DNA from 3 places in the Pseudomonas sp. P129 genome. Region 1 is predicted to be linked to each of the others. Evidence: predicted binding sites of a transcription regulator. Region 1 holds the regulator's gene; each other region holds the start of a gene.
The links. The regulator FliA, encoded in region 1, starts transcription of late flagellar genes. The targets are predictions, from matches to a motif close to CTAAAGTTTNNNNNNNNNNNGCCGNTAA.

Region 1 (10,672 bases):
TCATCGATCAGCCGGAAGCCAAGCGCCGCCGTGCCGAAGTCGCCCAGGAAGCCGAGTTCTACGGTTCCATGGACGGTGCCAGTAAATTCGTGCGCGGCGATGCGATTGCCGGTCTGCTGATTCTGTTCATCAACCTGATCGGCGGCATGCTGGTCGGTATCCTGCAACACAACATGACTTTCGCCGACGCCGGCCGTGTTTATACCCTGTTGACCATCGGTGACGGTTTGGTGGCGCAATTGCCATCACTGCTGCTGTCCACCGCCGCAGCGATCATGGTGACCCGTGCTTCCGGTTCGGAAGAGATGGGCAAGCTGATCAATCGTCAGATGTTCGCCTCGCCCAAGGCGCTGGGGGTTTCCGCTGCAATCATGATCGTCATGGGCCTTGTCCCGGGCATGCCGCACTTTTCCTTTATCAGTCTCGGGCTGGTTGCCGCAGGCGGCGCCTACCTGTTGTGGAAAAAAGAAAATCAGGTGAAGGTCGAGGCCATCGCCGAAGTGCAGCGCCAGCAAGACCTGCTGCCTTCGCCGACCCGTGTTCAGGATGCCAAAGAACTGGGTTGGGATGACGTGACGCCCATCGATATCATTGGCCTGGAAGTGGGTTATCGCCTGATTCCGCTGGTGGATCGCAATCAAGGTGGCCAGTTGCTGGCGCGTATCAAGGGTGTGCGCAAGAAGCTCTCGCAAGAGCTCGGTTTCCTGATGCCTACCGTGCACATTCGCGACAACCTCGATCTGGCGCCAAGCGCCTATCGTCTGACGCTGATGGGTGTGATTCTGGCCGAGGCCGAGATCTACCCGGATCGCGAACTGGCGATCAACCCCGGTCAAGTGTTCGGCACCCTGAACGGCATTACCGCCAGAGACCCGGCGTTTGGTCTGGAAGCCGTGTGGATCGAAATCAGCCAGCGCAGTCAGGCGCAGTCACTGGGTTACACCGTGGTCGATGCCAGTACGGTAGTGGCAACCCACCTGAACCAGATTCTCTACAAACATTCGCATGAGCTGATCGGCCACGAGGAAGTCCAGCAATTGATGCAATTGCTGGCCAAAAGCTCGCCCAAGCTGGCTGAAGAGCTGGTACCGGGCGTGCTGTCGCTGTCCTCGCTGCTCAACGTGCTGCAGGCGCTGCTGGCTGAACACGTACCTGTGCGGGATATTCGCAGCATTGCAGAGGCTATCGCCAACAACGCCGGGAAGAGTCAAGATACCGCCGCTTTGGTGGCCGCAGTGCGCGTGGGTCTGAGCCGCGCAATCGTCCAAAGCATTGTAGGCGTTGAGCCGGAGCTGCCTGTTATCACTCTGGAGCCAAGGTTGGAACAGATATTGCTCAATAGTTTGCAGAAGGCTGGTCAGGGTCAGGAAGAAGGCGTTCTTCTTGAGCCAAGCATGGCTGAGAAGCTCCAGCGTTCGTTGATCGAGGCCGCCCAGCGTCAGGAGATGCAAGGGTTGCCGGTAATTCTTCTGGTAGCAGGGCCTGTCCGGGCGATGCTGTCACGATTTGGACGATTGGCTGTACCGAACATGCATGTTCTGGCGTATCAGGAAATTCCGGACAACAAGCAAGTAACCATCGTAGCGACTGTCGGGCCAAACGGCTGAGGTAGTGAGTCATGCAAGTTAAGCGATTTTTCGCCGCCGATATGCGTCAAGCCATGAAGCTGGTTCGCGATGAGCTGGGCGCTGAAGCGGCCATCATCGGTAACCGGCGCATTGCCGGTGGCGTAGAGCTGACTGCCGCTCTGGATTACAAGCTGTCCGCCCTGGCACCGCGTGTGCCGAACATGGAGCTGGAAGACGAGTTGCGCAAGACTCAGTCGCGTATCGTTTCCGCCCAGGCCGAATTGAACAACCGCAGCGACAGCGATGCATCGATCAACCTGCAGCTGTTTTCCGGCAAGCCGGGCAACCCTGCCGATACGCACATCGAGCCGACGCTCGAAGAGCCGCCGCGTCCATTCGCGTACGCACCGCCACAGGCCGCCGAGCCTGCCATTGGCCAGCGCGCCTATGACTCGATGCGCTCCGAATTGAACGGCCTGCGTGAGCTGCTGGAAGTCCAGCTCGGCTCGCTGGCCTGGAACCAGCTGCAGGGCACTCGTCCGCAGCAGGCCAACCTGTGGCGACGCCTGCAACGTGTCGGCCTGTCCGGCCCGCTGTCACGCGACCTGCTGTCGATGATTCCGGAGATCGACGAGCCTCGTCAGGCCTGGCGCATGCTGCTGGCGCACCTGGCCCGCATGATCGCCGTCCCTGAAGTCGAGCCACTCGAAGAGGGCGGCGTGATTGCAATGGTCGGTCCTGCCGGCATGGGCAAGACCACCACGCTGGCCAAACTGGCAGCACGTTACGTGTTGAAGTATGGCCCGCAGAATATCGCACTGGTCAGCATGGACAGTTTCCGCATCGGCGCGCAGGAGCAGCTCAAGACCCTTGGGCGCATCCTCAACGTACCGGTCACCCATATCGATCCTGGCCAGTCTCTGGTTCAGGCGCTGGAACCGCTGCTGCGCAAGCGCGTGGTGCTGATTGACACCGCCGGCCTGCAGGCCAGTGACCCTGCGCTGCGCATGCAGCTGGAAAGCCTCGCGGGTCGTGGCATCAAGTCGCGCAACTATCTGGTACTGGCAACCACCAGCCAGAAGCAGGTGCTGACAGCCGCGTATCACAGTTACAAACGTTGTGGCTTGGCCGGATGCATTCTGACCAAGCTTGATGAAACAGCCAGCCTCGGTGAAGTCCTGAGCCTGGCGATCAGTCACGAATTACCTGTGGCCTACCTCACGGACGGACCACGCATTCCTGATGACCTGCATACCCCGCGTCGTCATCAACTGGTAAGCCGCGCGGTGAGTGTGCAAATGCAGGATGAGCCTAGTGAAGAAGCAATGGCTGATATGTTTGCTGACCTCTATCACACCCCTGGCAAGAGAGTGGGTTAAGTGATGGATATTATTGGAATGTCCCTGCGTCAACGGTCTGCCATGCGGTGTTCATTTGCGCACGTGCAGCCCTCGATGTGGTTTCGGTCTACGCAAGACAAGGTAAAGAAATAACATGGGCAGCATGCATCCCGTACAGGTTATCGCGGTGACCGGTGGCAAAGGTGGCGTCGGTAAGACTAACGTGTCAGTGAACCTTTCACTGGCCCTCGCCGAGCTCGGCCGTCGCGTCATGCTGCTGGACGCCGATCTGGGTCTGGCCAATGTCGACGTGCTGCTTGGGTTGACGCCCAAGCGCACGCTTGCCGATGTCATCGAGGGGCGTTGTGAGTTGCGCGACGTGCTGTTGCAGGGGCCGGGCGGGGTTCGGATCGTACCCGCTGCGTCCGGCACCCAGAGCATGGTGCATCTGTCGCCCGCTCAGCATGCCGGCCTGATCCAGGCGTTCAGCGAGATTGGCGACAACCTCGATGTGCTGGTGATCGACACAGCCGCCGGTATCGGCGAGTCGGTGGTCAGCTTCGTGCGCGCCGCTCAGGAAGTGCTGCTGGTGGTGTGCGACGAGCCCACGTCGATCACCGATGCCTACGCCCTGATCAAACTGCTCAACCGCGATTACGGCATGAACCGCTTCCGGGTGCTGGCCAACATGGCACAGAGCCCGCAGGAAGGGCGCAACCTGTTCGCCAAACTGACCAAAGTGACGGATCGTTTTCTCGATGTTGCGCTGCAGTATGTAGGCGCCGTGCCGTACGACGAATGCGTACGCAAGGCTGTACAGAAACAGCGCGCCGTTTACGAAGCATTCCCGCGTTCCAAATGTGCACTGGCCTTCAAGGCCATTGCCCAGAAGGTTGATACCTGGCCGTTGCCAGCCAACCCGCGGGGTCATCTCGAGTTCTTCGTTGAGCGACTCGTTCACCAGACCAGTGCAGGGCCTGTGCAATGACTGCGAGCGGCTACCAGATGTACAGCAAGACTTCCCGTAATTCACAATACGAGTTGATCGAGCGCTATGCGCCCTTGGTCAAGCGTATCGCTTATCATCTGCTGGCGCGCTTGCCGGCCAGCGTGCAGGTCGAGGATCTGATCCAGGCCGGCATGATCGGCCTGCTTGAAGTCTCCACCAAGTATGATTCCACCAAGGGTGCGAGTTTCGAGACCTATGCCGGCATCCGCATCCGTGGTGCGATGCTCGATGAAGTGCGCAAGGGGGACTGGGCGCCACGCTCGGTACACCGCAATACGCGCATGGTGAGTGACGCAATTCGGGCAATTGAAGCTAAAACCGGCCGTGACGCTAAAGATCACGAGGTTGCGGCCGAACTCCAGTTAAGTCTCGATGATTACTACGGGATTTTGAACGATACCTTGGGCAGCCGCCTCTTCAGTTTCGACGACCTGCTGCAGGACGGCGATCATGAAGGGCTGCACGAGGATGGCGCAAGCGGTTCGCTTGAGCCGTCGCGCGACCTGGAAGACGAGCGCTTCCAGGCTGCGTTGGCCGATGCAATTGCCAATCTGCCAGAGCGTGAGCGTCTGGTGTTGGCGCTGTACTACGACGAAGAGCTGAACCTCAAGGAAATCGGAGAGGTTCTGGGGGTCAGCGAATCTCGGGTCAGTCAGTTACACAGCCAGTGCGCAGCTCGTTTGCGAGGGCGTTTGGGGGAGTGGCGAGCGCGTTGACAGGCAATGTGCGGTCTATGGCCGCGCGTTGACTGCAAGCCGGCTGTGCAGAGCGTTACGTGGTAACAGGATGGACCCGTCAGAAGCCTGTCAGGCATTGCCTTGATGGGCTTGTTTCTCAGGTCTTTGCCTGTTGTTGTGCCAAGCCCGTCGTCGTTTCGTACAGCCGGGGGTGTGCTGTGCCAGTATTGAGTGAACAGCGTGTTCAGGTGCTGAACGCGTTAAAGACTGCTTGGAGGTCGAATTGGACAAGAACATGAAAATCCTCATCGTTGATGACTTCTCAACGATGCGGCGGATCATCAAGAACCTTTTGCGTGATCTGGGGTTTACCAACACATCGGAAGCGGATGATGGTCTGACCGCATTGCCGATGCTGCAGAGCGGTGCCTTTGACTTTCTGGTGACGGACTGGAACATGCCTGGCATGTCCGGTATCGATCTGCTGCGCGAAGTCCGCAAGGACGAACGCCTCAAGAGCCTTCCCGTGCTGATGGTCACTGCCGAAGCCAAGCGTGAGCAGATCATTGAAGCTGCCCAGGCTGGGGTGAACGGTTATGTAGTCAAGCCATTCACTGCCCAAGCCCTGAAAGACAAGATCGACAAGATCTTTGAACGCGTCAATAGCTGATGCAAGCCGCGAGGGCGCTATGGATAACAATGATTCGATGGCCGACTTTGAGTCGACCTTAAAAAGACACGCGCAGGAACTTGTCACCAGCCTTGAAAAGGGTCGTTTTGGTGACGCTGTGCAACTGATCCACGAACTCAATCAGACACGCGACCGCGGCCTTTATCAGGAAGTGGGCAAGCTGACTCGTGAGCTGCACAGTGCAATCGTAAACTTTCACATTGATCCGCACATGCCTCAAGCCGAGGAAGTGTCGCAGATCACGGATGCTACCGAACGCCTGTCGTATGTGGTGAGGCTGACCGAGAATGCGGCCAACCGCACCATGGACCTGGTGGAGGAGAGTACGCCGGTCATGAACGGCCTGAGTTCCGACGCCAAGGCGTTGAGCGACGACTGGGGACGTTTCATGCGCCGCGAAATCGGTGCCGAAGAGTTCCGCGAGCTGGCCAAGCGGGTCGATGGTTTTCTGACGCGTACCGAGAAGGAAACCCATCAGGTTTCCGCACATCTGAATGACATTCTGCTCGCCCAGGATTACCAGGACCTTACCGGTCAGGTCATCAAGCGTGTGACGCAACTGGTCACTGAAGTCGAGAGCAATCTGCTCAAACTGGTGCTCATGGCCAGTCATGTCGATCGCTTCGCAGGCATCGAACATGACGAACAATCCATCCTCGATGAAAAAGATCCTAAAAAACATCTCGCTCAGGGTGAAGGTCCGCAGATTCATGCCGATAAACGTGAAGACGTCGTATCCGGACAGGATGATGTAGACGATCTGCTATCGAGCCTCGGCTTCTAAGGTCTGTTGACGGTTAATTTTAGGGAGCACCCCATGAGCTTCGGCGCCGATGAAGAAATCCTTCAGGATTTTCTGGTAGAGGCCGGCGAAATTCTGGAGCAGTTGTCAGAGCAATTGGTCGAGCTGGAAAGCCGACCGGATGATGCTGACCTGCTCAATGCAATTTTTCGCGGTTTTCACACTGTAAAAGGGGGCGCCGGCTTCCTCCAGCTCCATGAGCTGGTGGAGTGCTGCCACATCGCCGAAAACGTGTTCGACATCCTGCGCAAGGGTGAGCGTCGCGTTGATTCCGAACTGATGGACGTGGTCCTGGAAGCACTGGACACCGTCAACAGCATGTTTGGTCAGGTACGTGAACGGACTGACGTAACCCCGGCGACGCCAGAACTGCTGGCCGCACTTGCGCGGCTGGCCGAGCCACAATCCGCCGACGAGGCCGTTGCCCCTGAGCCGGAGCCGGTGGTTGAAGTACAGGCTGCTGCTCCGGTTGCAGAACCGGCGGCTGGCGACGAGATTACCGATGATGAATTCGAGCAGTTGCTCGATTCGCTGCACGGCTCCAGCCCGGTGTCTGCAGCGCCTGCACAGACGCCAGCAGCAGCGGCTGCGCCGGCGGGTGATGAGATCACCGATCAGGAATTTGAATCCCTGCTCGATCAGCTGCATGGCAAGGGCAAATTTGCGGCCGATGCCGCAACCGCTCCGGCCCCTGCACCTGTGGCGCAGGGCAGTGCAGCGCCTGCCAGTGATGAAATCACCGACGACGAATTCGAAGCGTTGCTCGATCAACTGCACGGCAAAGGCTCGTTTGATGGCGCTGTAGCGGCTCCCGTAGCTGCGGCACCTGTAGCCGTTGCTGCCAAGGCACCCGCTGCTGCGGCTGCATCGGACGAAATCACCGATCACGAATTCGAAAGCCTGCTCGACGAATTGCACGGCAAGGGCAAGTTCGAGCCTGAGGCGATTGTTGCCAAGGCGCCTGCTCCGGCAGCCGCAGCGGCTGCTCCGCCACCGCCGCCTCCTGTTGCCAAGCCTGCTCCGGCGCCTGCTGCGAAAGCCGAGCCGGCCAAACCCGCTGCGGCTCCGGCCGCTGCGCGCGCTCCTGCACCCAGCGGCGAAAAGCCGGTGGCTACAGAGGCTGAAACCACGGTTCGTGTCGATACCGCCCGACTGGACGAGATCATGAACATGGTCGGCGAGCTGGTTCTGGTGCGTAACCGCCTGGTGCGGTTGGGTCTCAACAGCGGCGATGAAGCCATGTCCAAGGCAGTTTCCAACCTGGATGTGGTGACTGCCGATCTGCAGACTGCGGTGATGAAAACCCGCATGCAGCCGATCAAGAAGGTCTTCGGTCGTTTTCCGCGTCTGGTTCGTGACCTGGCTCGTCAGCTCAAGAAAGAGATCAACCTGGAACTGGTCGGTGAAGAGACCGACCTCGACAAGAACCTCGTAGAGGCGCTTGCCGATCCGCTGGTCCACTTGGTGCGTAACGCGGTCGACCACGGTATCGAAACGCCGGAAGAGCGCGAAGCCACGGGCAAATCCCGCGGCGGTCGGGTAATCCTTTCGGCAGAGCAGGAGGGCGACCATATCCTGCTGTCGATCTCCGATGACGGCAAGGGCATGGACCCTAACGTCCTGCGCTCCATTGCTGTGAAGCGCGGCGTCATGGACAAGGATGCAGCCGATCGGTTGAGTGACACCGACTGCTACAACCTGATCTTTGCGCCGGGTTTCTCGACCAAAACCGAGATTTCCGATGTGTCGGGTCGCGGTGTGGGCATGGACGTGGTCAAGACCAAGATCTCCCAGCTCAACGGTTCGATCAATATCTACTCGACCAAGGGCCAGGGTTCGAAGATCGTCATCAAGGTGCCGCTGACCCTGGCGATCATGCCGACCCTGATGGTGATGCTGGGCAACCAGGCCTTCGCTTTCCCGCTGGTCAACGTCAACGAAATCTTCCACCTGAACCTGTCGACTACCAACGTGGTTGATGGCCAGGAAGTAGTGATCGTACGTGACAAGGCCTTGCCGCTGTTCTACCTCAAGCGCTGGCTGGTCAGTTCGGCGGCTCACGAGGAGCAGCGCGAAGGGCACGTGGTGATCCTCACAGTCGGTACCCAGCGCATCGGCTTTGTCGTCGATCAACTGGTTGGTCAGGAAGAAGTGGTTATCAAACCGCTGGGCAAGATGCTGCAAGGTACGCCGGGCATGTCGGGCGCCACCATCACCGGTGACGGTCGCATCGCCTTGATTCTCGATGTACCCAGCATGCTCAAGCGTTACGCCGCACGGCGTATCTGAACCCGGGGTTGCGGGCAGCCTGGCTGCCTGCGACACCTATTGGAGTGTTTATGGCAGTCAAGGTCCTGGTGGTGGATGATTCCGGTTTTTTCCGCCGCCGCGTTACGGAAATTCTTTCTTCGGACCCCAACATTGTAGTGGTCGGCACCGCCACCAACGGCAAGGAAGCGATTGAGCAGGCGCTGGCGCTCAAGCCGGATGTCATCACCATGGACTACGAAATGCCGATGATGGATGGCATTACGGCAGTTCGCCATATCATGCAGCGTATCCCCACCCCGGTATTGATGTTCTCGTCGCTGACGCACGAAGGTGCGCGCGTGACGCTGGATGCTCTTGATGCCGGTGCGGTGGATTTTCTGCCCAAGAATTTCGAAGATATCTCGCGCAATCCGCAGAAGGTCAAGCAACTGCTGTGCGAGAAAATCAACAGTATTTCACGCAGCAACCGTCGTTCCAGCGGGTTCGGTTCAGCCAGTGCAGCTCCGGCCGCGCCGGCGCCGTCGACGTTGTCCAGCCGCGCCTCTGCGCCAGCCCCGGCACCTGCCAGGGCGGTGCCGTCACGCACTGCGACACCTGCTGCGGCTCCAGCCGCCCCGGCCAGTCATGCGCCGGCGCACCCGACGACTTCCGGCACGGCCAAGCGCAAGGCCTACAAGCTGGTGGCCATCGGCACCTCAACGGGCGGCCCGGTTGCGCTGCAACGGGTGCTGACCCAACTGCCAGCCAATTTCCCGGCACCACTGGTGCTGATTCAGCACATGCCAGCGGCGTTTACCAAGGCATTTGCCGAGCGTCTCGACAAGCTGTGCAAGATCAGCGTCAAGGAAGCCGAAGACGGCGACGTATTGCGTCCTGGTCTGGCGCTGCTGGCGCCGGGTGGCAAGCAGATGATGGTTGACGGACGCGGTACGGTGAAGATTCTGCCGGGCGACGAGCGCCTCAATTACAAGCCCTGTGTCGACATCACCTTTGGCTCTGCCGCCAAGTCCTACGGCGACAAGGTGCTTTCGGTGGTCTTGACCGGCATGGGCGCTGACGGCCGTGAGGGCGCGCGTCTGCTCAAGCAGGCCGGCAGTACCGTGTGGGCTCAGGATGAAGCGAGCTGCGTGATTTATGGCATGCCGATGGCCATCGTCAAGGCTGAGCTTGCGGACGCGATCTACAGTCTCGACGACATCGGTCGGCACCTGGTAGAGGCCTGTCTCTGATGGATGTACTGAGCCTTATCGGTCTGATTCTGGCGTTTGTCGCAATCATTGGTGGCAATTTTCTCGAAGGCGGGCACCTCGGTGCCTTGCTCAATGGCCCGGCGGCGCTGATCGTGCTGGGCGGTACGCTCGGTGCTTCGCTGTTACAGTCACCGATGAGCGCGTTCATGCGTGCCATGAAGATCATCCACTGGATCATTTTCCCGCCACGTATCGACCTGCCCGGTGGTGTCGACCGGGTCATCGGCTGGAGCATGACTGCCCGCAAAGAGGGCTTGCTGGGTCTGGAGACCGTAGCCGATTCCGAGCCCGACGGTTATGCCCGCAAAGGTTTGCAACTGTTGGTCGATGGTGCCGAGCCGGCAGCGATTCGCAGCATTCTCGAAGTGGATTTCATCACTCAGGAAACCCGCGATATTCAGGCTGCGAAAGTATTCGAAAGCATGGGCGGCTACGCGCCGACCGTGGGTATCATCGGCGCAGTCATGGGCCTGATTCATGTCATGGGCAACCTGGCTGACCCCAGTCAACTGGGCAGCGGTATTGCGGTGGCCTTTGTCGCCACGATCTATGGCGTGGCCATGGCCAACCTGATCCTTCTGCCAGTGGCGAACAAGCTCAAGGCCATTGCCCACCGTCAGGCGCGCTATCGCGAAATGTTGCTTGAAGGTCTTTTGTCCATCGCCGAGGGTGAAAACCCGCGCTCCATCGAACTCAAGCTGCAAGGCTTCATGGAGTAACAGCGCATGGCTCGCCGTCGTCAGGTCGAAGAACACGAAAATCACGAACGCTGGCTGGTGTCGTATGCCGACTTCATTACCTTACTGTTCGCGTTTTTCGTGGTGATGTACTCGATTTCCTCGGTCAACGAAGGCAAGTACAAGATTCTGTCCCAGGCATTGGTCGGCGTATTCAACGACACCGAGCGCACCATGAAGCCGATCCCCATCGGTGAGCAGCGCCCGGTCTCGATCAAGCCCGCCGAGCCGTTGGTCAAGGACAGCGAGCAGACTGACGCCGGCATAGGTCAGGCGTCCGATGACCCTTTGCAGACCATCGCCCAGGACGTGCGCGATGCCTTTGGT
Region 2 (10,672 bases), on a different contig from region 1:
CCTTCCTTGAAAAACTCGGGGTTGCTGATCACTTCAAAGCCGTCATCGCATCGCGCACTGGCAGCTATCTCAGCGAGCAGGCGGTCAACGGTGCCCACTGGCGAGGTCGACTTGTTGACAATGATCGGGGCACTTTCGGCGTGTCTGATCACGCAGCGCAGTACGGCAAGCACCTGGCTCAGGTCCGCCTTGCCGTCGGCTTGCGCTGGCGTACCGACGGCGATGAAGACCAACTCTGCAAAGCGACTGGCGTGTACCTCATCGGTCGTGAAACTCAGTCTTTTGCAGTCCAGGCCGTTGCGCAGAAGTTCGCCAAGACCGGGTTCGAATATCGGACATATGCCTTCGCGCAGCGCATCAATGCGCTTGCTGTCGACATCCATGCAACAGACGGTATGGCCTACTTCAGCCAGACAGGCGGCAAGAGTAAGCCCCACATAACCGGTTCCGAACACTGTCACTTTCAAGTGCCGCTCCTTCCGCCTCATGACATGAATGGATGAGCCGGTTTGTGCTCAGGCGCCTCGGCAGCCTGAAATAACCAGCGCAAAATAAATGTCATAAAGGTGTTAAGGAACGATGACACGAGTTTGTCATGTAGCAAAAAAGCCGCAGGCAGTCGTCATTTCAAAATGACGGGTTATGGGGACTGCGTGCGGTGCGCGCATCCCGTAACGATTCAATAAATCGCCCAGCAGCCCGGCGTCAGGAGTTCGACGAGATTTTCATCGGGGTCGCGGAAATAGACGCTCGATCCGCCTTTGGGCCATTCGGTGCGGCCTTCGATGGCGACGCTGGCCCTGGCAAGGCGATCCGCCCAGGCTTGCATCTCGTCGGCATTGATGGCGAAGCACACATGAATCCGGCCCTGTGCATCGTGGGGTGGTATCTCTCCGCCGCTCAGGTACTGGGTCTGCAGTGACGCGCCGCGCTTGAACAACAGCAGGGTGCTCACACCGCCGACGTTGAACGCCACCAATGTCGCGCTTTCGAACATCACTTCCAGTTCAAGGGTGTCGGAATAGAACTCCCTGGCGTTCGCCAGATCGTCTACGTAGAGGGCTGTTTCGATAATCCGGTTCAGGCGTGGCATGTGTCGTCATCCTTTTCGGTGTGCTACGAGCCTGCATCGATCAACAGCAGGGTGTTGATCGATGGCTCGTGGCAAGTTTCACCGGGATGCGGTCAGGCTGACCAATGCTTGGTTCTTATGCGCGTTATAAGCATGAACTATTGAAGATATTTCGGTGGGTCATGCGGGGCGTCGGGTGACCACCAGCTCCACCGCTGCAATACGGTCCACGTCTTCGTAACCCTCTTCAAGCAGCTCTTCGCCGAAGACATCCGGGTCCAGTTCACGGTAGGTCCATGTCAGTGCCGCATGGTCGATATCGGCCTGCACCGCCTCGAAGAACGGATCGTGCTCGCCCACCATGGCCACGCCGGTGTAAAGCACCAGCGAGCCGCCAGGAGTCAGGCGGTCCAGTGACTCGCGCAGGATGCGCACAGACAGGTCTGCGCCCAGTGCATCACCTCCGTGGCGGTAGGCGCGGCGCTGGGTGTCTTTCATGTAGGGCGGGTTGGCGACGATCAGGTCGAAATTTCCGCTCAGGCCCGAGAGAATATCGCTGTGGCAGCACTCCATATTCTTCAGCCCGGCGACTGCCGCATTGGTCTGTGCGAAATGCAGCGCCTTGGGGTTGATGTCGACGGCGTGGACCTGTGCCTGCGGACGGGCGACCGCGATCAACATGGCGCCGGCACCCGTGCCACAGCCGATGTCGACGGCGCGGTTGACCGGGTGCGACGTACCTTGCAGATGGCGATTGATGGACTGCGCGAAGCGGTAGGTATCCGGACCGAAAAACACTGAGTCTTCATCTGAGGTAGGAAACGCCGAATGCACCAGCAACAGATCATCCAGGCTGGAAAATCTCACCCGGCTTTTCAAGCTGTCTTCCTTACGTTCCAGAATACCGGCAGCCAGCAACCCTTGAGCCTCCTCGACCGGCAGCATGGACTCCGGTATCAGCCGACTCCAGCCGAACACATCGCGCAGTGACGCGGCAGTACGATTTTCCGGGCGTTGATTGACGTGTTGATGAGTCAGGGGCGTGGGCGTGATAAAGCGATAGCCGCTGGTTTCAAGACGCTGCGCCAGGGCAATCAGCGCGGCGCTGTCGGGGAGGGGATGACTCATGCGTGGGCTCCTGTCATGCGCTCGGCCATGCTGTTCACAAACAGACGCGTCGCGTGCAGGCCGGCGGCGGTCGCGTGTCTTGCCGGCGACATGCTTTCGATCAACGTGGACATCTTCTCCGAGGCGGGCGCAGATTCCAGTTTCATGTGCAGTTCGCGCACGTCCGGGTCAGCGTCTGCCGAGGCAGGCACTGCAAGCGCGGGGGAGGGCTGAGCGCCATCTTGCAGGTTGCGGAAGCGCGAGCGAAAGGCTTCCGGAAGCCGTTTGCCAACCGTGGGCTGAGCGCTGCCATCCGACAGCCAGTCACCGGCGATCCAGTCGTGCACGAGTTGCTTTTCATAACCGTTGAAGACGCCGAACATCGGTGCGCCGGCGCCCTCGAACAGCTTCCAGAAGCGGCTGTGCAGAGGGTCTTCGTGACGCTTGATCCAGCCTCTGTTCTGCAGTACAGCAAGAAATTCCGGGATCTGATCGGGCTCGGCGAGCCATTCGTTGACAGTCTTGCCATCGAGACGGCAGTAGTCGGAATGCATGTGCTGACCGAACGTGCGCTTGCGCTCGAGCATGGCGATCACTTCCTGCTCCAGGTCGAACGACTGGATCACCTGAGTTGAACCCATGCCCAGCTCATTGAGCCGGTAACCACTGGCGACACGACGGTAAAACTCGTCGCGCTCCTGGCCAACAGGCATCAACTCAAGGACGCTCTGCGCAGCCTTGCGCGCATGACCGGTGCTGGCGTTATCGATCGTCACATGCAGGGTGAAGTAGTAAGGGTCTATGCCCAGTTCATTCAGCTCGAACGATGTGATGAGCAAGTGCAGCGGCAGCTGTTCATAGCCCAGGTTGTAACCAATGACCTCGGGAAGGTACTGCTCGCTCAGTTGCCCCAGTGACAGCTGAATCGCACCCTGCAGGTAAGCGTCGTCTGCCAGTGGCGCGTTGGTATCGCAGTCCAGATCCGCCAGCAGTTTCCGGTACAGCGAGACATGATTCTGCGCCTGTTCGCCGTCACCGAGCTCTTCAAGATACGTACGAATCAGGCCGTGGAAGCGGTAGTCTGCCCAGCGCGGCAGCAATCCATATAGCCAGGCGCCGTCGACCATTTTGGTCGGTGCGACCTGCTGAATGAAATACATCGCGTGCGCTTTGTTCTTGAAAAACCGTCTCGGTTTTCCAGCGCGGCGTTGCTCGAGATAGAGCGCATATTGATCAGCCACGACCCCTACGTTCTGCTCCATCCACTGTTCAAGCGCTTCAGGCTGGGCCGGAAGGTCGCAGTGTTCCCGCTCGGCCAAGACCAGGCAGTGATTCAGAAACATGACCGCATCGTGTTGATGTTCGGGAGCACGTTCATTCATCCATGATTGATAGACGGTTTTTGAACGGGCTTCTTCAACGACGGTTTTGACGACGGCATCGCCTGTCATCACTTGAAGAGACGTCATGAAAATCGTACCTCGGCAGTTGAACATCACGTTGACGCAGTCATTCGGGACTTTCTGTTTTTCTATGCAGCGTAGATAAGTGAGTGCCTCGGTACAGGGAAATTCAGCGTAATTTTCCGGGCGCCGATAGGTGGCGATCGTGCTTATTCCAGGGGGCGATGGTCGCGCGGAAAAAATGCATTGCCGGTTCGGGTTTACATCAGCATCAGGTGGCCGTGGTACCGGCGTATGCCGCGTCTGATCAAAAAGGCTGAACGCAGGTATTTGAAGCAGGTCGTAACGTTCATGTCGTCGATAACGATGACGTATTCAGCCCATAAAAGGATGACCGAAAATGACCAATTATTTTCGCATGAGCGCCATTGCCGTTGTACTTTCGCTAGGTTCGCAAATGGCTGTTGCTGCTCAGGACGCTGATGATTTCGTAGAAGACGCTTCTGCTAAAGGCATCGCCGAAGTTCAGGTTGGCAAGCTCGCACAGGATGAGAAAGGTGTCTCTGCAGATGTGAAGGAATTTGCAAAGCAGATGGTCACGGATCACACCGCTGCCAATGAGAAGCTGGCTGCAATCGCAAAAAGCAAGAACCTTGAAGTGTCCGAAGACCCTATGCTGATGGACAAAGCCAAGGCAATGATTCTGGAGATGCGCGAGAAGTCGTTCGACCAGGCTTATGCCAACAATCAGGTCTCCGCGCATGAGCAGGCGATCAAGCTGTACAAGGAAGAGGCCGAGAATGGCAAGGATCCAGAGCTGAAGGCGTTTGCAAAGGCAACGCTGCCTACGCTGGAGAAGCATCTGGAGCATGCGAAAAAACTCGCTGCTGCGCATGGCGGTGATGCTGCCAAGAAGTAATTCCACTGGCCCGCATGACGGGATCTACACCCTGTAGACCGTCATGCGGCTGACGCTGTGAACCATGATTACTTTTTCGAAGTGGCCGCCTGGGTTCCGCCCTGTTCGGCGATCTCCGTGAGCTTTTCATCTGCGCCTTTTTCTTCCGCCAACGTGGCACTCAACAAAGCGGCTGCCTCTTTCATATTTAAATGTCTGGCCATTGCGATGAGTGTGCCGTAACTGGCGATCTCGTAATGTTCGACCTTCTGGCATGCGCCGATCAACGCGGCATCGAGCACTGCACCTTTTTCGATCTCTTCCAGCAATTCCTTGCTTTCTTCGATCAGACCTTCCATGGCCGCGCATTTCATGCGTTTCAGCTTCAGACCAGCGCCTTCCACCAATTCATCGATACGATCGATCTGACCCTGAGTTTCTTCAAGATGAGCCTTGAAGGCTTCTGCCAGCAGTGGATTGGTCGAAGCGCGTGCCAGACGCGGGAGTGCTTTGGTAATTTGCTTTTCAGCGCTGTAAACGTCTGAAAGTTCGTGAATGAACAAATCTTCTATCGTCGTGCGAGTCATGTTCTTGCCCTTTTCAGCGAAGAGAGACTTGTCCACAGACGAGCGGATTGCCTGCTGGCCTGTGGACAAGTCGGGTTTGATGCGCTGTGAGATCAGCGCCGTGGCAGGTTGTTTTCAAGCAGGGTTCCAACGCCGAAACCCTTGATCGCCATCACCACCTGGAAGCCTCGGCGTGCAAGCAGCGCCTGGGCTTCGAAGGCACGAAGCCCGTTTACAAATACCGCATCGCTCAAGGCGGTATCGAACTCGCCCTGCGGCGAAGGGGATGTGCTGGAGCGAAGTTTCTTCATGATTCCATTCTCCTGGACATAACAAGGGTTGCCGTTTCAGGCATCTTTGCCCTGGACCAGACCAGAACCCAAGTCCGCCCCGGTGATCGGGTTGGCGGCCGGGTCGGACTGGGTCCGTTCCTTCATCATTTCCAGCGCCTCGGTGTCCTTTTCATTGAGCGTGACCGAGGCCGTACCATCGCCGCCATCGACAGCCGCTTGTGGGGATTCCACATACTCCCAATCGCCGCCTTGATTCCAGGCGCCGCGTACATTGGATTCGCCGGACATGTTGAAGTACTTGTTGGTGAATTCCGGCATGCCCGGCAGCTTGCCCTGCGGGAAGTTGGGCTGGATGGCGTGCAGGGCTTTTTCAAACGACAACTGGTGTGCGATTTCCCGAGTCATGAGAAAGCCCAGCGCTTCTTTAACGCCAGGGTCATCGGTCACGTTCATCAATCGCTCGTAAACAATCTTGGCTCTTGATTCTGCGGCGATGTTGGAACGGAAGTCCGCTGTTGGCTCGCCGATCGTATCGATATAAGCCGCTGTAAAGGGCACGCCGGCAGAGTTGGTCAGCGGCGCACCGGAGCCGTACAGCAGGCTGGTGATATGTGAGTCATTGCCGTTACCGTTGATAGAGCGATACAACTCGCCTTCTTCTTCGGTGCCTTCAGCCAATTGACCTTTGGCGCCCTTATTGAGCATGACAATAATGGAACCGACGATTTCAAGGTGGCTCAGTTCTTCGGTGGCGATATCCATCAGCAGGTCTTTACGGCCTGGATCTTCTTCACTCAACCCTTGCGTGAAATAGCGGCCGGCGGCGGCCAGTTCACCCTGAGCCCCACCGAACTGCTCAAGCAGAAGGTTGGCCAGTCCAGGATTGGGTCTTGCTACGCGTACGGTATATTGAAGTCGCTTGTTATACATGAACATGTCGTATCCTCAGGCTTTGATCTCTCGGGAAGCGTCAACCCATGTGCATGGGCTCGATTCAACGCAGTCACAGGTTATGAGAGACTGAGGAGCACGATCGTTACTGCTAACTTTTTAAAGGGGACCGACGGTGTTTAAACTGCAGTTCAATAGAATTTTATTATTCCCTATGCTGCGCTGAATGTCCGTTCATCGTGGCGGAGAAGCCTGTTTGAACCGGCTCGGCGGCCGTCACTGTTTCCCGCTGAAAATAGCGTAAAAGTGCAGTTATAAACAAACTCTATCGCCAACTAAACCCTAGGGTTCAGTTATAAAGATACATCGGGGTGTGGCTAAATGATATCATTTAAATGATAACATTAATATTTTGAATTTTTTGAAACTGCTGTGATCTGTTTTGCGAGTCGACAAAGCAGGAGCACCACAATGGCTGATGAAAAACACTACCGTATCGATTACCTGCTGCATGGCAGTTACAAGACGTTCTACATAAGAGCAGGCGCCATGGACAATAAAGAGGCCTGGCACTGGGCTTCAGTGGATGCCGGGTTCGGTGCGATCCCCAAGTACCGTTCCGACCCGGTGCCGAAGCTGAGCAAGCCTCAGGCGGAAAAGCTCGGTTTGTCGAACGTGGAGTGGGCGAGGGCTTGAAGAGCCCTCGATCACCTCGATACGACACCTACCGTCGTGCGTCACGATGTCGCACGACGGTATTTCTCTTTTGCAAAGTCTACGGTCGCCAGACTGTCAGATGAACAGTTGTTTCCCGCCTGATTGACCTGAATACCCTCATTCGGATCATGCCTGCCGCAAGCGTATTAGCGGTAAAGCGCTCTCGCCCGCCATTCGCCCCATGATCCTGACCTCACGTTAACCGTGGCTTGGTCGATAGCCCGGGTATCAGGCTATAGCACCCATTGAACTTCCTGACAGGCCACTGCTCTCAAGTGATGTCAATGTGCCTCTATCTGAATGGATGACCTCGTTCAGCACGGCATAGCTGCCCTGTACTACCCGTGATGCAAAGAAAGGAGCTTTTCCGCCCGGATCGGACACCCTAATTAAAAAGAGAACACTATGAACATCCTTTCGCCTGGTATCTACCTGACCAATCGCCTGCGTTTCCCTGCCAAGTTTGCCGTTTTAGCCATCATTATCGTTATCCCGCTGATCGTTCTCGGTCTTCGGGTTTTCAACAGCCTGAATGCAAGCATCGACACGGTCGCGCAAGAGCGCGTCGGCCGTGAATACCTGCAATTGACCACCCCCGTTCTGCGACTTTCCATGCTCCAGCGCGCGGCCACTAACCGTCTGCTCGCCGGCGATGCCTCTGCCGCTCAGGATGTGATCAGCAATCGCGCTCAGCTCGAAACCGCTCTTGCCAATCTTGCCGACATGGACGCACGCCAAGGGCAGCAGCTGGAAACCGAGAACCGCGTACAGCGCCTGCGTGAAAGCACCCGCTCCCTGATGGACAGTATCAAGCCAGGCCTGTCGCAGGATGAAGTATTCGCCCAGTGGAACGAGCAACTGGCCCAGACTCTCAACTTTATCTACTACGTCTCGGCGACCTCAGGCATGGTGCTGGACGAAGATTACGCCTCGCTGTTTCTGATCGACCTGAGCACCATCCGTATGCCTCGGGAAATCAACGTCGCCGGTCAGATCCGCGGCATCACGGCAGGTTTGGTAACCGGTCAGGGGCTGAGTGTATCGATGCGCGGCTCGCTGGAAAGCCTGCTGAAGATCGAACTGCAATTTCGGGCGGAGCTGGAGCAAAGCATTCGACTGCTCAAGCGCCGTTCGCCAGAGCTGGCCGCGCGCATCAGTGACCCGATCACTACCGCTACTGCAGCGATGGACAGCTTTCGCGGCGACCTGCACGCGTACGTAAAAGGCACAGAGTTTTCGGTGCAGCAGGGTCAGGCGCTGAGTGCGCGCGGCAATGTCGTTGTCTCGGGTCTCTACAAGGCTCAGGACGAAATTCAGACCGCGCTTCAGAATGAATTGAATACGCGCTACGACGCCCTGGTGCTGCAACGCGAAATAGTCATTGCGATGTGTGTGATCATGGGTTTGTTGCTGCTCTACGCATTCTGCAGCATCTACCGCGCCTTGCGCCTGACCATCGACAGCCTGCTGGGCGTTACCCGACGTCTGGGCGAGGGCGATCTGAGTGCACGCGTAGCGGTCGTCAGCAAAGACGAAGTGGCGGATATCGCCAACGGCCTGAACCTGATGGCCGACGCCTTCGCCAGTTCCATCTCGCACATGGACCGCACCTCTTACGAACTGACGGATGTAGCGTCCCGGCTGGGCGCATCCATCGGCCTGGCCAAGCAGTCGATGAACGCGCAGCAGGCTGAAACGGAGCAAGTGGCGACCGCGATCAACGAGATGACCGCGAGCGTCGCCGACGTGGCGCAGAACACCGAAGGTGCTGCGCTGGCCGCCGATGAAGCGAACACCGCATCACGTAACGGACTGCGCATCATGCACCAGGCACACTCGACCATTCAGGCGCTGGCCGAAGAAGTTGAACTCAGTGCCCAGAAGGTCCAGGCGCTGGCCCTGCACAGTCAGTCGATTGGTGGCGTTATCCAGGTCATCAGCACCATTGCCGATCAGACCAACCTGTTGGCCCTCAATGCCGCCATCGAAGCTGCACGGGCGGGTGAGCAGGGTCGCGGGTTTGCCGTGGTGGCTGATGAAGTCCGCACGCTGGCTTCGCGCACCCAGGCGTCGACCGAAGAAATTCGCGGCATCATTCAGCAACTGCAAGGTGCGACCGACGCTGCCGTGCAGCAGATGCAGGCCGGGCAGCAGAAGGCTCATGCGTGCATCAGTGCCGCCAGCGATGCCTCGGGCAGCCTGTCGAGCATCAGTCAGGGCGTGGAGCGTATCGTCGAGATGAACACGCAGATCGCCAGTGCCGCCGTGCAGCAGCATGCGGTCTCCGAAGACATCAACCGCAATGTCATGGAGATTCGTAACAGCTCCGGGACGTTGATGCTGGGTATCGACAACAACGCGGTTACCGCCGATGAACTGGCGCGGGTCGCCAGCGACATGCGCAATGTCGTGGCGCGTTTCAAACTGATTGCCTGATTGAGTCGGGGGCTGTTCAGCCCCCGATTTCCCTCCCGAATCGGCGCGCTCGCGCGGATTGCCTTTTTCCGATCAAGTTTTGCTCTTCTGCGGCCGATAGCTCTGGCGCGCGGGTTTGCTGTCCATAAAAACAAATCTCAGCTCTTTCGTTGCGCACAAAAAAGCATCTTCAGGAGATTTTATGAACAGCAGATTTGCGAATATCAGCGTCAACATGAAGTTGGCATTGGGCTTTGGGACCGTTCTTTTCTTCACGGCTGTCCTCGCCCTTGTTGGCTGGACCAGCCTCGACAAGCTCATCTATCGCACCGACCGCATCGGCGATATCACCAGGCTGAGTGACAACCTGACCAATCTGCGAGTCGCGCGTTTGCAATACATGCTGACTGACGGCGATGAAACCGCAGCACAGAATATGCAAAGCAAGCTGGATGTGTTCAAGGCACAGCAGCAATCACTGCTCGTCAGCTTCAACAACCCGGTCAATCTCAAGCCGCTGCGCGAACTGGCCGATGTCACCCGCGACTATGAAGCATCCCTGAACAGCATGCGCGCCGTGTATCAGGCCGGTGCCAAAGTGCGCAATGAGATGACCGCCAATGGCACAGCAGCGATGCAGGCCGTCGAGTCGTTGAACAATGCCGTCCTGCAGATAGATCCTGCTGACCCGGCACGCTTCGATCTGGCCCAGTTGGCGAACAGCGCTCGGCAAGACCTGGTTCTGGTGCGTTATGAAGTGCGCGGCTATACCGGCAATCCGAACGACAAGACCGAGACAGCAGCCTTCCAGCAACTGGATAGCGCGATCAGTCATCTGGACAGGTTCAAGGCCGCTTTTGGTCCTGCCAACCGCGAACAGATCGCACAGTTTGAAAGCGCTTTACGCACTTACCGCAGCTCGGTCGATGCCTTCAAGGCAACCACTCAGACAGCAGCGAGCGTGCGCAAGGATCTGACCACCCAGGGCGCCACCATCGTCAAGCTGGGCGAAGAGTTGTACGGCCTGCAGATGCAGATGGGCAAGGAAGACACCGCTCACGCGCGCAGCCTGCAGATAGGTTGTGTGGTGTTGGTCATGCTTCTGGGCATACTTGCCGCGGTGATCATCACGCGTCAGATCACCCGGCCATTGCGCGATACGCTGGCCATCGTCGAGCGTATTGCGTCCGGCGACCTGACGCATACCGAAGCGGTCACCCGACGCGATGAGCTGGGCGTCTTGCAGCAAGGCATCCAGCGCATGGGGACAACCCTGCGCGAACTTATCTCCGGTATACGCGATGGCGTCA
Region 3 (10,672 bases), on a different contig from region 1:
CCCTGCCCTGCTCACCAGCCCGCGCCGCTTCGATGGCTGCGTTGAGCGCCAGCAGGTTGGTCTGTTCGGCAATGGTGCGAATGGCGTCGACGATGCCGTCGATGTTCTGCCCGTATTTCTGCAACTCGTCGGTCACCGCAGACGCCTTGTTGACCTGCTCAGCCTGCTGGCGAATGTTGACGATGGTTTCAGCCACGCGCTTTTGCACTTTCCCGGTCAACTCACTGGTGCTGTCCACCGCGCCACGGGTGTCCTGAGCCCGACGGGCGACTTCCTCGACCGTGCTTTCCATTTCATTCATGGCTGACGCGGCAGAGTTGAGACGATCCTTCTGCTCGTCGACCACGCGGGTAGTCTGCTCACTGATCTGCGCGTTCTGGCTGGCGGTCAGCGCCAGGGCATCGGCCGACCCGATCAGCTGACGAAACGTCTGTTGCAACGACTGGGTGAATTCATTGAGATAACCCCCCAACTCACCAAACTCATCGCGGCGGCTGACGTCGAAACGTACCCGCATGTCGCCACTGGTGAGCGTCTTCAAAACCTCGCGGAACGCCGCCAGAGGGCGACGCAGGCTGAAGGCGACCCATGTGCCGATGATCGCTGCCGCCATGACGGCCAGCAGACAGGCGATCAGCAACAGGCTGAGGCTGGTGGCGATGGTCGAATCAGCCCCGGCCTTGGCCTCGTTGGCCACCGCCAGTGACTGATTGCCGAACTCGCCAATCTTGCCCAGCGTTGCTTGAAGACGGGTTTCCGCTGCCTGGCGCTGTTTGTCGACCTGCTCGGCGAGTGCCGCTTCCTGCCTGTAGGCCTGATAAACGCCGTCGCTGCCGGTCAGGTCGTTCAGCAAGCGGTTGACCATCACGCTGGCAATCCGGCCAGCGCGCGGGTCGACTGCGATGAGCTCCCGTGTGCGGCTGCTGATCACCTCATCCTGCAGGTTGAGCACGCGCTGCAAGGTCTGAATATTCGGTGTGGCGGCATGGGCAGCCAGACCTTCGTAGGATTTGCCGACGTCCAGTAACAGCTTTTCCCCCGCCGCCACCGTCTCGGCGGAGCCGGCGTTGCGCTCGCGGGCAATATAGTCACGAAGATAACCGGTCAGTTGCGCGCCCTGACTGCTGCTGTAGCCCTGCAACACTCGGCTCTGAAGTGCCTGCAGAACGTGCTGTCGATGGCTGGCAATCAGCGTCTGCGCCTGCTCGGCATAAGCCGCACTCAGTTGGCGTTGCTGGTTCAGGTTGTCGCGCAGTTCGGCACGATCGCCAATGTAGGCAGGCGTGCTGTCCAGCAACTGATTGAACCGGGTCATGCTGTCGTTGAACGGCTGCTTGCCATCATCGATCTGTTTGGGATCAGTGCTGACCAGAATCCCGAGCAGTGCCTGGTTGGCGCGCAGCACATGCACGTAAAGCTCGCTCGCCGCCCTGCTCAAGGGTGCGGACTGCCCTGTGATGACGCTGATCCGATCGCTTATGGAATGGGTGCTTTGATAGCTGATACCTGCCATGGCGAGCAGCAGTAACACCAGCACAGCAAACCCACCGATCACTCGCTGAAGAATGGTCATGGCTATCCTCTTTTATTTTTATTGCGCTGAATCTGATCCGGGCCCGCGTGGAGAACGTCAGTCCGGAAAATGATCGCAGCGCTAAAGAGAATGTCGGCCACACCAAGGACGACTTGAGACGTAGATCACATTATTTTTACTGGCAGGCGCCACTAAGGGACTGCCTGACCTGAGACGTCACGCAGTCCTCTACCAGAATACGGGATCAGCGGAAATGGCGCGCTACAGCCTCCGGCGCGTCAGGCACGTCCATATTGATCCTGCGCCAGGCCGCCTGGGCGAAGCTGTACACCGAAAACGCAATCAGCCCAAGTGCCACGATCAGCAATACCAGGCCGCCTGCGGGCAGATCCTGCAAACCGTTGAGCGCATCTTTCATGCCCGGCGGGTGCATGGCCTGATAACTGGAACCGCTCACTGCCAGTAGCACGGCAATTTCGATGAACGCCACGCCGCGGGCGATCAGGCCGAAGCGCGATACCGGACGCACGTACTTCATCACGTCTTCATCGGCCTCGAAATACTTCTCGAAGGACGCCTTGTAGCCCTTGATGATGTGCACAATGCCCAACCCCAGGGGCACCAGGGCGACCACGTAGACCAGCAGATTGGAGTGATCCCAGGACAGAATGGCTGCCAGCAGGTCCTTGGCCTGACCACCACCCGATGAGCCTCCGGAGCTCTTCAGCCCACTGACCAGCAGCCCCAAGGCAAAGAACGCCAGTGCGCCGTAAGTAAAGCCGCCCACCAACAGACCGCCGCGAATCACCAGCCCTTTGAATTCGCGGCCATGATGGTCAACGTCCCGGGTAGCCTGCAAGACACGCCATGCCGCAAACGCCAGCAGACCGACGATCACCACCCCGACCAGAACGCCGCCGAAGGGCTGGCTCAATAGCGCTTCAAGACTGCTGTGGCTGTCGGCCGGCTGCGAGGAGCCCTGCGCCGCCAGTACCGCGAACAGACCAATAATCAGATAAACAACCCCACGGGCGGCATAACCGCCTCGCGCAAGTAGAACAAGGCCGCGTTGCGCCGACATAAATAACTATCCCTGAAAGTAATTACAGGAACAGACCGGGCATAGTCCGAGGGGTTCGACCCGATTGACGACGCGTCGTGTCATACGCCGTCATCGGGTCACGCGCTGTCAGGCAAACGTGGCACCGCGCGCGTTCACGAACACCGAATAAAGCGAATGGCTGCTGGCCATGAACAGCCGATTGCCCTCTCGCCCGCCGAAGCAGACGTTGGCGCAGCGCTCGGGCAGGCTGATATGGCCGATGGCCTTGCCTTGAGGATTGAACACTCGTACACCGTCGAGTTTCTCCATATCCGCCTTGGGATCACCGTTACCGCCCCAGCCGCACCACAGATTGCCGCTCTCGTCGCACTTGATGCCGTCGATCGCCGCGTAGTCCAGGCCTTCGATGAGCTTGCGCCGCTCGCCCAGCGTGCCGTCTTCGTTGACCGCTATCGCCCAGATGAGGCCGTGGGGTTTGGCGCGCCCCTCGACCACATACAAGGTTTTTTCATCCGGCGAAAAACATAAGCCATTCGGACCGGCAAGATCATCGATCACCCTGGAGACTTTGCCGTTCGCGGGGTCTATGCGATAGACGCCAAAGGGTTGCTCCTGCTTGACCTTTTGACCTTCGTAGTTGCTTTCGGCCTGGAAAGTGGGATCGGTGAACCAGATAGACCCATCACGTTTGCAGACGATGTCATTGGGCGAATTGAAAGGTTTGTCCTCGAATCTGTCGGCCAGCACGGTGATGCGCCCGTTGTACTCGGTACGCGTCACGCGCCGCCCCTCGGTGGTCGTGCTGGAGCCCTCACAAACCAGCAGCCGGCCCTGACGGTCGCGACACATGCCATTGGAAAAGTTCGAGTGCTCGCGGTACACCGACAGCTCACCCGTCACCTCGTCCCAGCGCATGATGCGATTGTTGGCGATATCGCTGACCAGCAGGTAGCGACCGTCACCGATCCACACCGGCCCTTCGGCCCAGCGCATGCCGCTGGCCAGTTTCTCGACGCTGGCATTGAATATTCGTATGTGGGTAAAGCTGTCGTCCAGCACACTGACCAAAGGGTCGGGATAACGCTGGGTCAGCGGCTGAGCGCTGGAAAGACGCGGCAATGCGCCAATGGCGGCAACGGTTGCAGAAACGGCCAGCGACTGCTTGAGAAACCCCCTGCGGCTTTGATCGGGTGTGCTGCCTGATGATGAGAATTCCATGATGAGCATCCATTATCTTTATTGTCGGAAAGGCGCGCGTCTTGCGGCCGCACGTCATCCTACAAGATACCGCTGGGCGGCTTGAATAATGGCCGCGTGCAATCAGACAGCACTGCGTATTATCTGCCGGCTCTCTTATTTGCTGCTGACTGCCGTTTTGCTCTGAACGTATGAAGCCTTTTAGCTGCAACGCCCACAAGAAACGCCGATGGAACCAGCATGACGAATACCGTCAAGGCAAGAAGCATGAACTCTCCATCCTCGCCACCGATTATGCCCAGGGTATTTGTAGCTGAAGCATACAGATCGAGGCCTGTTTCAGTTTGAAGTAGCGAGGCCAGCAGGTCCAAAGCGACAAGCCATTTGGTAAGCAGTACAGAAAGCGCCAGAATCAGCACACTGTGAAGGATGAGTTTCATTTCACATCAAAATCGGAAAGCTCAATACAGTTTTTGAACACTTCATCAAACGATTCGCCCGGAATACCTTCGATGTACCTATAGGTATCAAATGCCATGTCACGCTCCTTGTCCATACATTAAAAACAGCTCAACCGCCTGGCTTTTTAATCCTGTAACGCTCTTTAGCCCAGCTGAAACTACATTGATTTACTGAATACCAGACTACCTGAACGGCGATCATACACTCCATCATCCCGGTCAGAAGATCATGAGGGACTCATCGCAAATTTGTGTTTAACAATAAACATTCATTTGTTTGTGGCGCGTCACGTGGCGGGTACCGACGCCAGGCACCATTCCCCGTTGTATGTGGTTGATCAGTACTGCGAGCAATACTGGCATCAGGTATCGTTACCATCTTTCCCTCTACACTCCAAGGTCCACCATGCCCTCCAGCAAACGCGAACAGGCCCAGACAGATCGGCGTCTGGTGAGCGCATTGACGCACGCCTGCGAGACCGCCAAGGCCGAGATGCCCGGTTTCTGCTGGCTGACTCATGAAGTCGATTACGCAGCATTCCCGGCCAGCCTGCAGGTGGTGTGGGTGTTTGATACGCTGGCCGACAAGAACGCTGCGCTGCAGCGCGGGTTGGACGAGCGCATGATCGGTCTCACGGTAGAGGCACTTGACGATGCCCAGGTCAGCCTGTCGAATGCAGCGGCGCATGTGCATGTCGACTGCGAAGAGCAGTGCCTGCGCGAGAACGCGGGCAACTGGCAGCAGCGCATCAAACGCAAATACGCCAGCCGAGGTTGAGCATGGCCAAGGACATCGAAAACCCGTGCATTTCCGTGTGCCAGCTCAGCGGCGATCTGTGCGTGAGCTGCGGGCGTACCAAAGACGATATCCGCAAGTGGAAGCGCATGAAACGGCCCGAAAAAATGGCTGCCGTGCAACGCGCGACCCAGCGACTGAAAAGCCTGCAGAAAAAGAGCATTTGAAGCCTAAATTTCATCTTGGGTGCGGAAACTTCTTTAAAACGGCCCGGGTCAGTATTACCCGTGACTCGGTTGCCTGGGGTCGGACGAATTACAGGAATCTCACTCTTGGTCAGTCATGCAGATCGCCGCAACACCCTTTCACTGGATAGCCTGAATTTCTTCCTTGCCGATGTCCGCGATGGCCTGGGCCCGTATCTGGCGATCTATCTGCTGGCGGTGCACAAATGGGACCCGGCCAGCATCGGCGTGGTGATGACCATTGCCGGCATTGCCGGGCTGCTGACCCAGACACCTGCCGGGGCGCTGATCGACCGTACGCCCTACAAGCGCGCCATGATCGGTGTGGCGGCCTTGCTGGTGACGCTGAGTTGCCTGATTCTGCCCTTCACCTCGTCTTTTTCCGTTGTCGCCCTGACCCAGGCGTTGAGCAGCATTGCGGCCTCGGTATTTGCACCGGCCATCGCGGCCATTTCCCTGGGCATCACCGGGCCCAAAGCGTTTACCCGCCGTACCGGGCGCAACGAAACGTTCAACCACGCCGGTAATGCCTGCGCAGCCCTGCTGGCTGGCGGCTTCGCCTACCTCTTCGGACCTATTGCGGTGTTCTACCTGATGGCCGCCATGGCGCTGGCGAGTATTGTCGCGGTCAGCTTCGTTTCCGCAGACGCCATCGATCACGACGTGGCGCGGGGTTTCGATGCCAGCCACGACGTCAGTGGTCATCAACCGTCAGGCCTTTCTGCGCTGTTGAGCAATAAACCGCTGCTGATGTTCGGTATCTGCTGCGCGCTGTTCCATTTGGCCAATGCGGCGATGCTGCCGCTGGTGAGTCAGAAGCTGTCGCAAATCAATATGCAGATGGCCACACCGCTGACCTCGGCGTGCATCGTCGCGGCCCAACTGGTGATGGTGCCGGCCGCGCTGCTGGTCGGCATGAAAGCGGATGTCTGGGGGCGCAAGCCACTGTTGCTGGCCGGCTTTCTGTTCTTGCCGATTCGCGGTGTGCTCTACACCCTCTCCGATGATCCCTATTGGCTGGTGGCGGTGCAGATGCTTGACGGCATCGGCGCGGGCCTGTTCGGTGCCTTGTTCCCCTTGATGGTCAAGGACCTCACTCAAGGCAGCGGGCGTTTCAACGTGAGTCTGGGTGCGCTGTCCACGCTATTCGGGCTGGGTGCAGCGCTGAGCAACAGCCTGGCGGGCTTTGTTGTGCATGCAGCAGGTTACAGCGCGGCATTTCTGACCCTCGCCGGCGTGGCAGCGGTCGCGTTCTGCCTGTTGTGGCTGGCCGTGCCGGAGACCCTTTCGCGCTCGCATAATGAGCCCGAGCTCAAAGCGGACAATGCCGTGGGCGCGTGACCACCCTTAGTCCACCGTAACCGCCCTCACCCGCCAGCCCTCGCGCTGGCGGGTTGCGATTACCAGACCACCTCCTTCACCTTGCATCCCGCCAACCCAGCGCCCTGCCTCGTCCCACAGACCACTGCGCCCCGCCGACTGCCAGCCGCCGGTCGGCCCGCCATGATTGGCTATCAACACCGGCAGCGAGTGACGGCGGGCATGCCCCGAAAGCAGTCCGGCATCGTATTCATAGCCTCCCGGCGAGATCAGCACACTGGCTGCGTACACCCAGGCTGCGCCTTGCGCCATGCGCTGCGCGTGTTCGGCGTGGGCGAAGTCGGCACACACGCACAGACCGATTCGCTGCTGATCAACTGGCAGATAGCAGTCCTCGTTGCCGGCGCTGAACACGACGTCTTCGCCGGGATGCAGATATTGCTTGGCGTAGGCGATGACATCGCCCCGAGCGGTGAAGGTCAGTGCGCCAATCAGCACGCTGTCGTCCGGCCCCCTGAGCGGCACGCCAAGGGTGGTCGTCAGTCGCAATTTTTTAGCCAGTGCCACGAGCGGCGCCAGACGCGCATCGTCTGGAAGCAAAGCCAACTCGCGAGCCAGATCCGGCTCGTAGCCTGTGAGTGACAACTCGGGAAACAGCAGATAACGGGCGCCCAGTTCAGCTGCCCGCTGCATGAACGCCAGATGCCCGGAGAGATTGCTTTCGATATCTCCCCGTGCAGAACAGAATTGAGCAGCGGCGAGTATTGGAAACGTCATGGGCTCTCCAGATAAACGGGGTTGGCAGACGCGAGCTTAGCCTGCATCACAGCCGGTTCACACATAGTTACATTTTTACCAACGACCCATGTTGTACGACGTCTTATCTTGTCTGGCAGTGACTGACATCTCATTACAATAAAAAACGGAGATTCACCGCATGCCGCTTACCCCGTCTCTCAAAGAAACGGCCACGCCAGTAGCCGAACCTCGTCTCAAGAAATTTGCAAAATTATTGGGGCCCGGCATCATCGCCGTGCTGTCCTGGCTGGGCGCGGGCGATCTGATCACCTCATCGGTGGCAGGCGCCAGTTACGGCTACGCCATGATGTGGGTACTGGCGATTTCGCTGTTGCTCAGGTTTCTGATCGTCAACATCATCGCCCGCTTCCAGCTCTGCAATAACCAGGGCATGACCATCCTCCAGGGTTACGCGCAACTGCACCCGCTGTTCGCCTGGTTCATGCTTGGCTACGCATTGCTCATGGGGCATTTGATCAACGCCTACATGATCAAGGGCGCTGGCGAGGCGCTTGCCATGCTGCTGCACATCGACCAGCCACTGCTCTGCTCCGTCGCAGTGGTGATTGCCGTTTGGCTGCTGGTGGGACGCAATATCTACGCAATGATCGAAGGCGTAATGAAGGTGCTGCTGGCGATCATGACCCTGGCGTTTCTGACCCTGGCGATCATGTCCGGGCCCGACGTCACCGGCATCATCAAGGGCACCATCGGCTTCAGCATTCCGCCTGATGAGGGCGTGCACGGCGCACTGCTGGTGGCGGTCTCGGTGATCGGTGCCGTAGCCGGGTCGATCGCTAACTTCGTCCACCCTTACGTGATGCGTGAAAAAGGCTGGACCGGCCCGGAGCACAAGCGCATCCAGCGCAACGATCTGCTGTTCGCGGTGATCGTCGGCATCGTCATCAACCTGGCCATCTGGGTGGTGGGCGTCGAAATCCTGCGGCCCAACGGTATTCAGGTCAACACCCTGGCGGATTTGGGCAAGGCCCTGGAAATCTTTTTCGGCCCATTGGGTTGGTACATCTTCTTCATCGGCGTGTTCGCCACCCTGTTTGCCAGTATTTCCGGCAAGACCACAGCCTTTCCGATGCTGATCACCGATGCTTTCCAGCACATCCAGCCCAAGCGCCGCGAACGCTACGGCAAAGTGTTCCACAACGACCCGATGCACCGGTGGTTCATGCTGTTCATTCTGGTCACCCCGCTGATCTGGTCGCTGCCCGGCATGCCGGACTTCGTGACCCTGACCCTGGGCGTCAACGCGCTGAATATCATCGGGTTGCCCGTCATCTCGCTGGGGCTACTGATCATGTCCAATCAGAAGTCACTGTTGAGCAAGGAATACCGCAACAACTGGTTCGAAAACATCGCGCTGACCTTCGCCACCGGACTGGCGTTGTGGGTGGCGTTTCAACTCGGGACAGAGTTGCTGGCGTGAGTGAGCAAGGTCCATTTCTTCAACAGAGATGGACCTCACGCGTTATCCCTATTCCCACTACCTGAATCCTGGTCCTCAAGCCCGGGACGCCTGCTGATAGATGCGACGGTTACATCTCCCCTTCAACAAACAGCAATAATTCTCAACGGAGATGTTATATTGTATCTATTACTATCAGGAAGTCTCACATGTCGTCTCGTAGAATCGTGTCTCTGGCAGGCTTGGCAATCGGGGTTTTTGGCAACACGGGTTACGCGGAGGAAAGCCCGCAGACCATTGAACTGGAAAGCGTCAACGTCACTTCCGACTATCAGTACGAGACGGCGACCAGCCCGGTCCAGGGCTATCGCGCCACCCGCTCGGCCACGGCCACCAAGACCGACACCGCCATCGCGGATATCCCGCAGTCGATCAGCGTCGTACCTGCCTCAGTACTCAAGGACCTTGGCAGCAGCAATGTCGAGCGCGCGCTGGATTTTGCCGGCGGCGTATCCAAGCAGAATAACTTCGGCGGTCTGACGCTTTACGAGTACAGCATCCGCGGCTTCACCACGTCCGAGTTCTACAAGGACGGCTTCAGCGCCAACCGCGGTTACCCAGCCACGCCGGATGCCGCAAATATCGAACGTATCGAAGTGCTCAAAGGCCCCGCCGCCAGCCTGTACGGGCGTGGCGATCCGGGCGGCACGGTCAACATCGTCAGCAAAAAACCCCAGCGTGAAGCCTTTACCACCTTGCAGACCAGCGCAGGCAGTTGGGATCGCTATCGCACCGCGCTGGACGTCAACACGCCGCTGGATGAAGAAGGCAATCTGCTTTCGCGGGTCAATCTGGCCGTCGAAGACAACAACAGCTTTCGTGACCATGTAGAGAGCAAACGGGTGTTTGTCGCCCCATCCTTCAGCTGGCAATTGAACCCTGACACCCGTCTGCTGCTGGAAACCGAGTTCGTGCGCCACACATCGACGTTCGACCGAGGCGTGGTCGCCCCCAACAACAAGTGGAGTGGCGTGTCGCGCTCGACCTTCCTCGGTGAGCCGGACGATGACATCGATAATGACAACAATATGGTGCAGTTCGCCCTGGACCACCAGCTCAACGATGTGTGGTCGCTGCGTCTGGCCAGCCATTACAAACAGGGCGAGATGTCGGGTTTTGCCAGCGAGGCGCGCCCGCTGAATGCCGACGGGCACACGGTCAATCGCCGTTACCGTGAGCGCGACAACAACTGGCATGACAGCATCACCCAGTTGGAGTTGCGCGGCCGTTTCGACGGCCTGGGCGTCGAGCACGAGGTGCTGATCGGCACCGAGTACGAGAACTATCGCAAGAACGAACGCGTCACGACCATCGCCGGCAGCCCCTACGCCATCGACATCTACAACCCGGTCTACGGCCAGCCGAAACCCGCTGGCGCACGCTCCGGTACTGATTTTTACGAGCATGTCGAAAGCCGCGCGCTGAACCTGCAGGACCAGATTGTCTTTACCGACAAGCTGCGCGGCATGATCGGGGCACGCTACGAGCACTTCGATCAGCAGGTCGATGACTTCACCACCAACGCCACTTCCGGGCAGCGCCAGGACGCTTTCACTCAACGCGCCGGGTTGCTTTATCAACTCACACCGCAGGTCGGCCTGTTCGCCAATGCCTCCACCTCGTTCAAGCCCAACAATGGCCTGGACGCCGCCGGCAAAACCTTCGACCCGGAAGAAGGCGTCGGCTACGAAGTCGGAATCAAAAGCGAACTGTTCGACCATCGCCTGAGCACGACCCTCGCCGCCTTTCATATCGAAAAGGAAAACGTTCTGGCCCTGGACCCCGGCACCGACACCAATCGCGCGGTGGGCAAGGCTCGCAGCCAGGGCTTCGACGTG

Region 2: a site for FliA is predicted at 7,140-7,167, ahead of KBY02_RS18805 (methyl-accepting chemotaxis protein). Genes of this name have one in related genera too.
Region 3: a site for FliA is predicted at 1,664-1,691, ahead of KBY02_RS08775 (methyl-accepting chemotaxis protein). Genes of this name have one in related genera too.

What each region holds. Positions count from the first base shown of each region.
Region 1 is NZ_JAGPYS010000017.1:53,871-64,542, reverse strand. It holds gene flhA (flagellar biosynthesis protein FlhA) at 1-1,607, shown strand, start outside; gene flhF (flagellar biosynthesis protein FlhF) at 1,619-2,947, shown strand; gene fleN (flagellar synthesis regulator FleN) at 3,063-3,896, shown strand; gene fliA (RNA polymerase sigma factor FliA) at 3,893-4,633, shown strand; gene KBY02_RS24735 (chemotaxis response regulator CheY) at 4,890-5,264, shown strand; gene KBY02_RS24730 (protein phosphatase CheZ) at 5,284-6,069, shown strand; gene KBY02_RS24725 (chemotaxis protein CheA) at 6,103-8,376, shown strand; gene KBY02_RS24720 (protein-glutamate methylesterase/protein-glutamine glutaminase) at 8,427-9,587, shown strand; gene KBY02_RS24715 (flagellar motor protein) at 9,587-10,327, shown strand; gene motD (flagellar motor protein MotD) at 10,334-10,672, shown strand, end outside.
Region 2 is NZ_JAGPYS010000008.1:90,087-100,758, reverse strand. It holds gene KBY02_RS18850 (UDP-glucose dehydrogenase family protein) at 1-467, opposite strand, end outside; gene KBY02_RS18845 (VOC family protein) at 680-1,093, opposite strand; gene KBY02_RS18840 (methyltransferase) at 1,253-2,200, opposite strand; gene KBY02_RS18835 (iron-containing redox enzyme family protein) at 2,197-3,648, opposite strand; gene KBY02_RS18830 (DUF4142 domain-containing protein) at 3,983-4,501, shown strand; gene KBY02_RS18825 (ferritin-like domain-containing protein) at 4,570-5,067, opposite strand; gene KBY02_RS18820 (hypothetical protein) at 5,160-5,357, opposite strand; gene KBY02_RS18815 (manganese catalase family protein) at 5,394-6,275, opposite strand; gene KBY02_RS18810 (DUF6555 family protein) at 6,702-6,926, shown strand; gene KBY02_RS18805 (methyl-accepting chemotaxis protein) at 7,353-9,383, shown strand; partial or broken gene KBY02_RS26610 (methyl-accepting chemotaxis protein) at 9,565-10,584, shown strand; gene KBY02_RS26605 (methyl-accepting chemotaxis protein) at 10,624-10,672, shown strand, end outside.
Region 3 is NZ_JAGPYS010000002.1:816,531-827,202, forward strand. It holds gene KBY02_RS08775 (methyl-accepting chemotaxis protein) at 1-1,573, opposite strand, end outside; gene KBY02_RS08780 (DUF1206 domain-containing protein) at 1,779-2,615, opposite strand; gene KBY02_RS08785 (SMP-30/gluconolactonase/LRE family protein) at 2,724-3,824, opposite strand; gene KBY02_RS08790 (hypothetical protein) at 3,935-4,234, opposite strand; gene KBY02_RS08795 (hypothetical protein) at 4,662-5,033, shown strand; gene KBY02_RS08800 (DUF1289 domain-containing protein) at 5,036-5,218, shown strand; gene KBY02_RS08805 (MFS transporter) at 5,324-6,577, shown strand; gene KBY02_RS08810 (carbon-nitrogen hydrolase family protein) at 6,584-7,333, opposite strand; gene KBY02_RS08815 (Nramp family divalent metal transporter) at 7,494-8,795, shown strand; gene KBY02_RS08820 (TonB-dependent siderophore receptor) at 8,984-10,672, shown strand, end outside.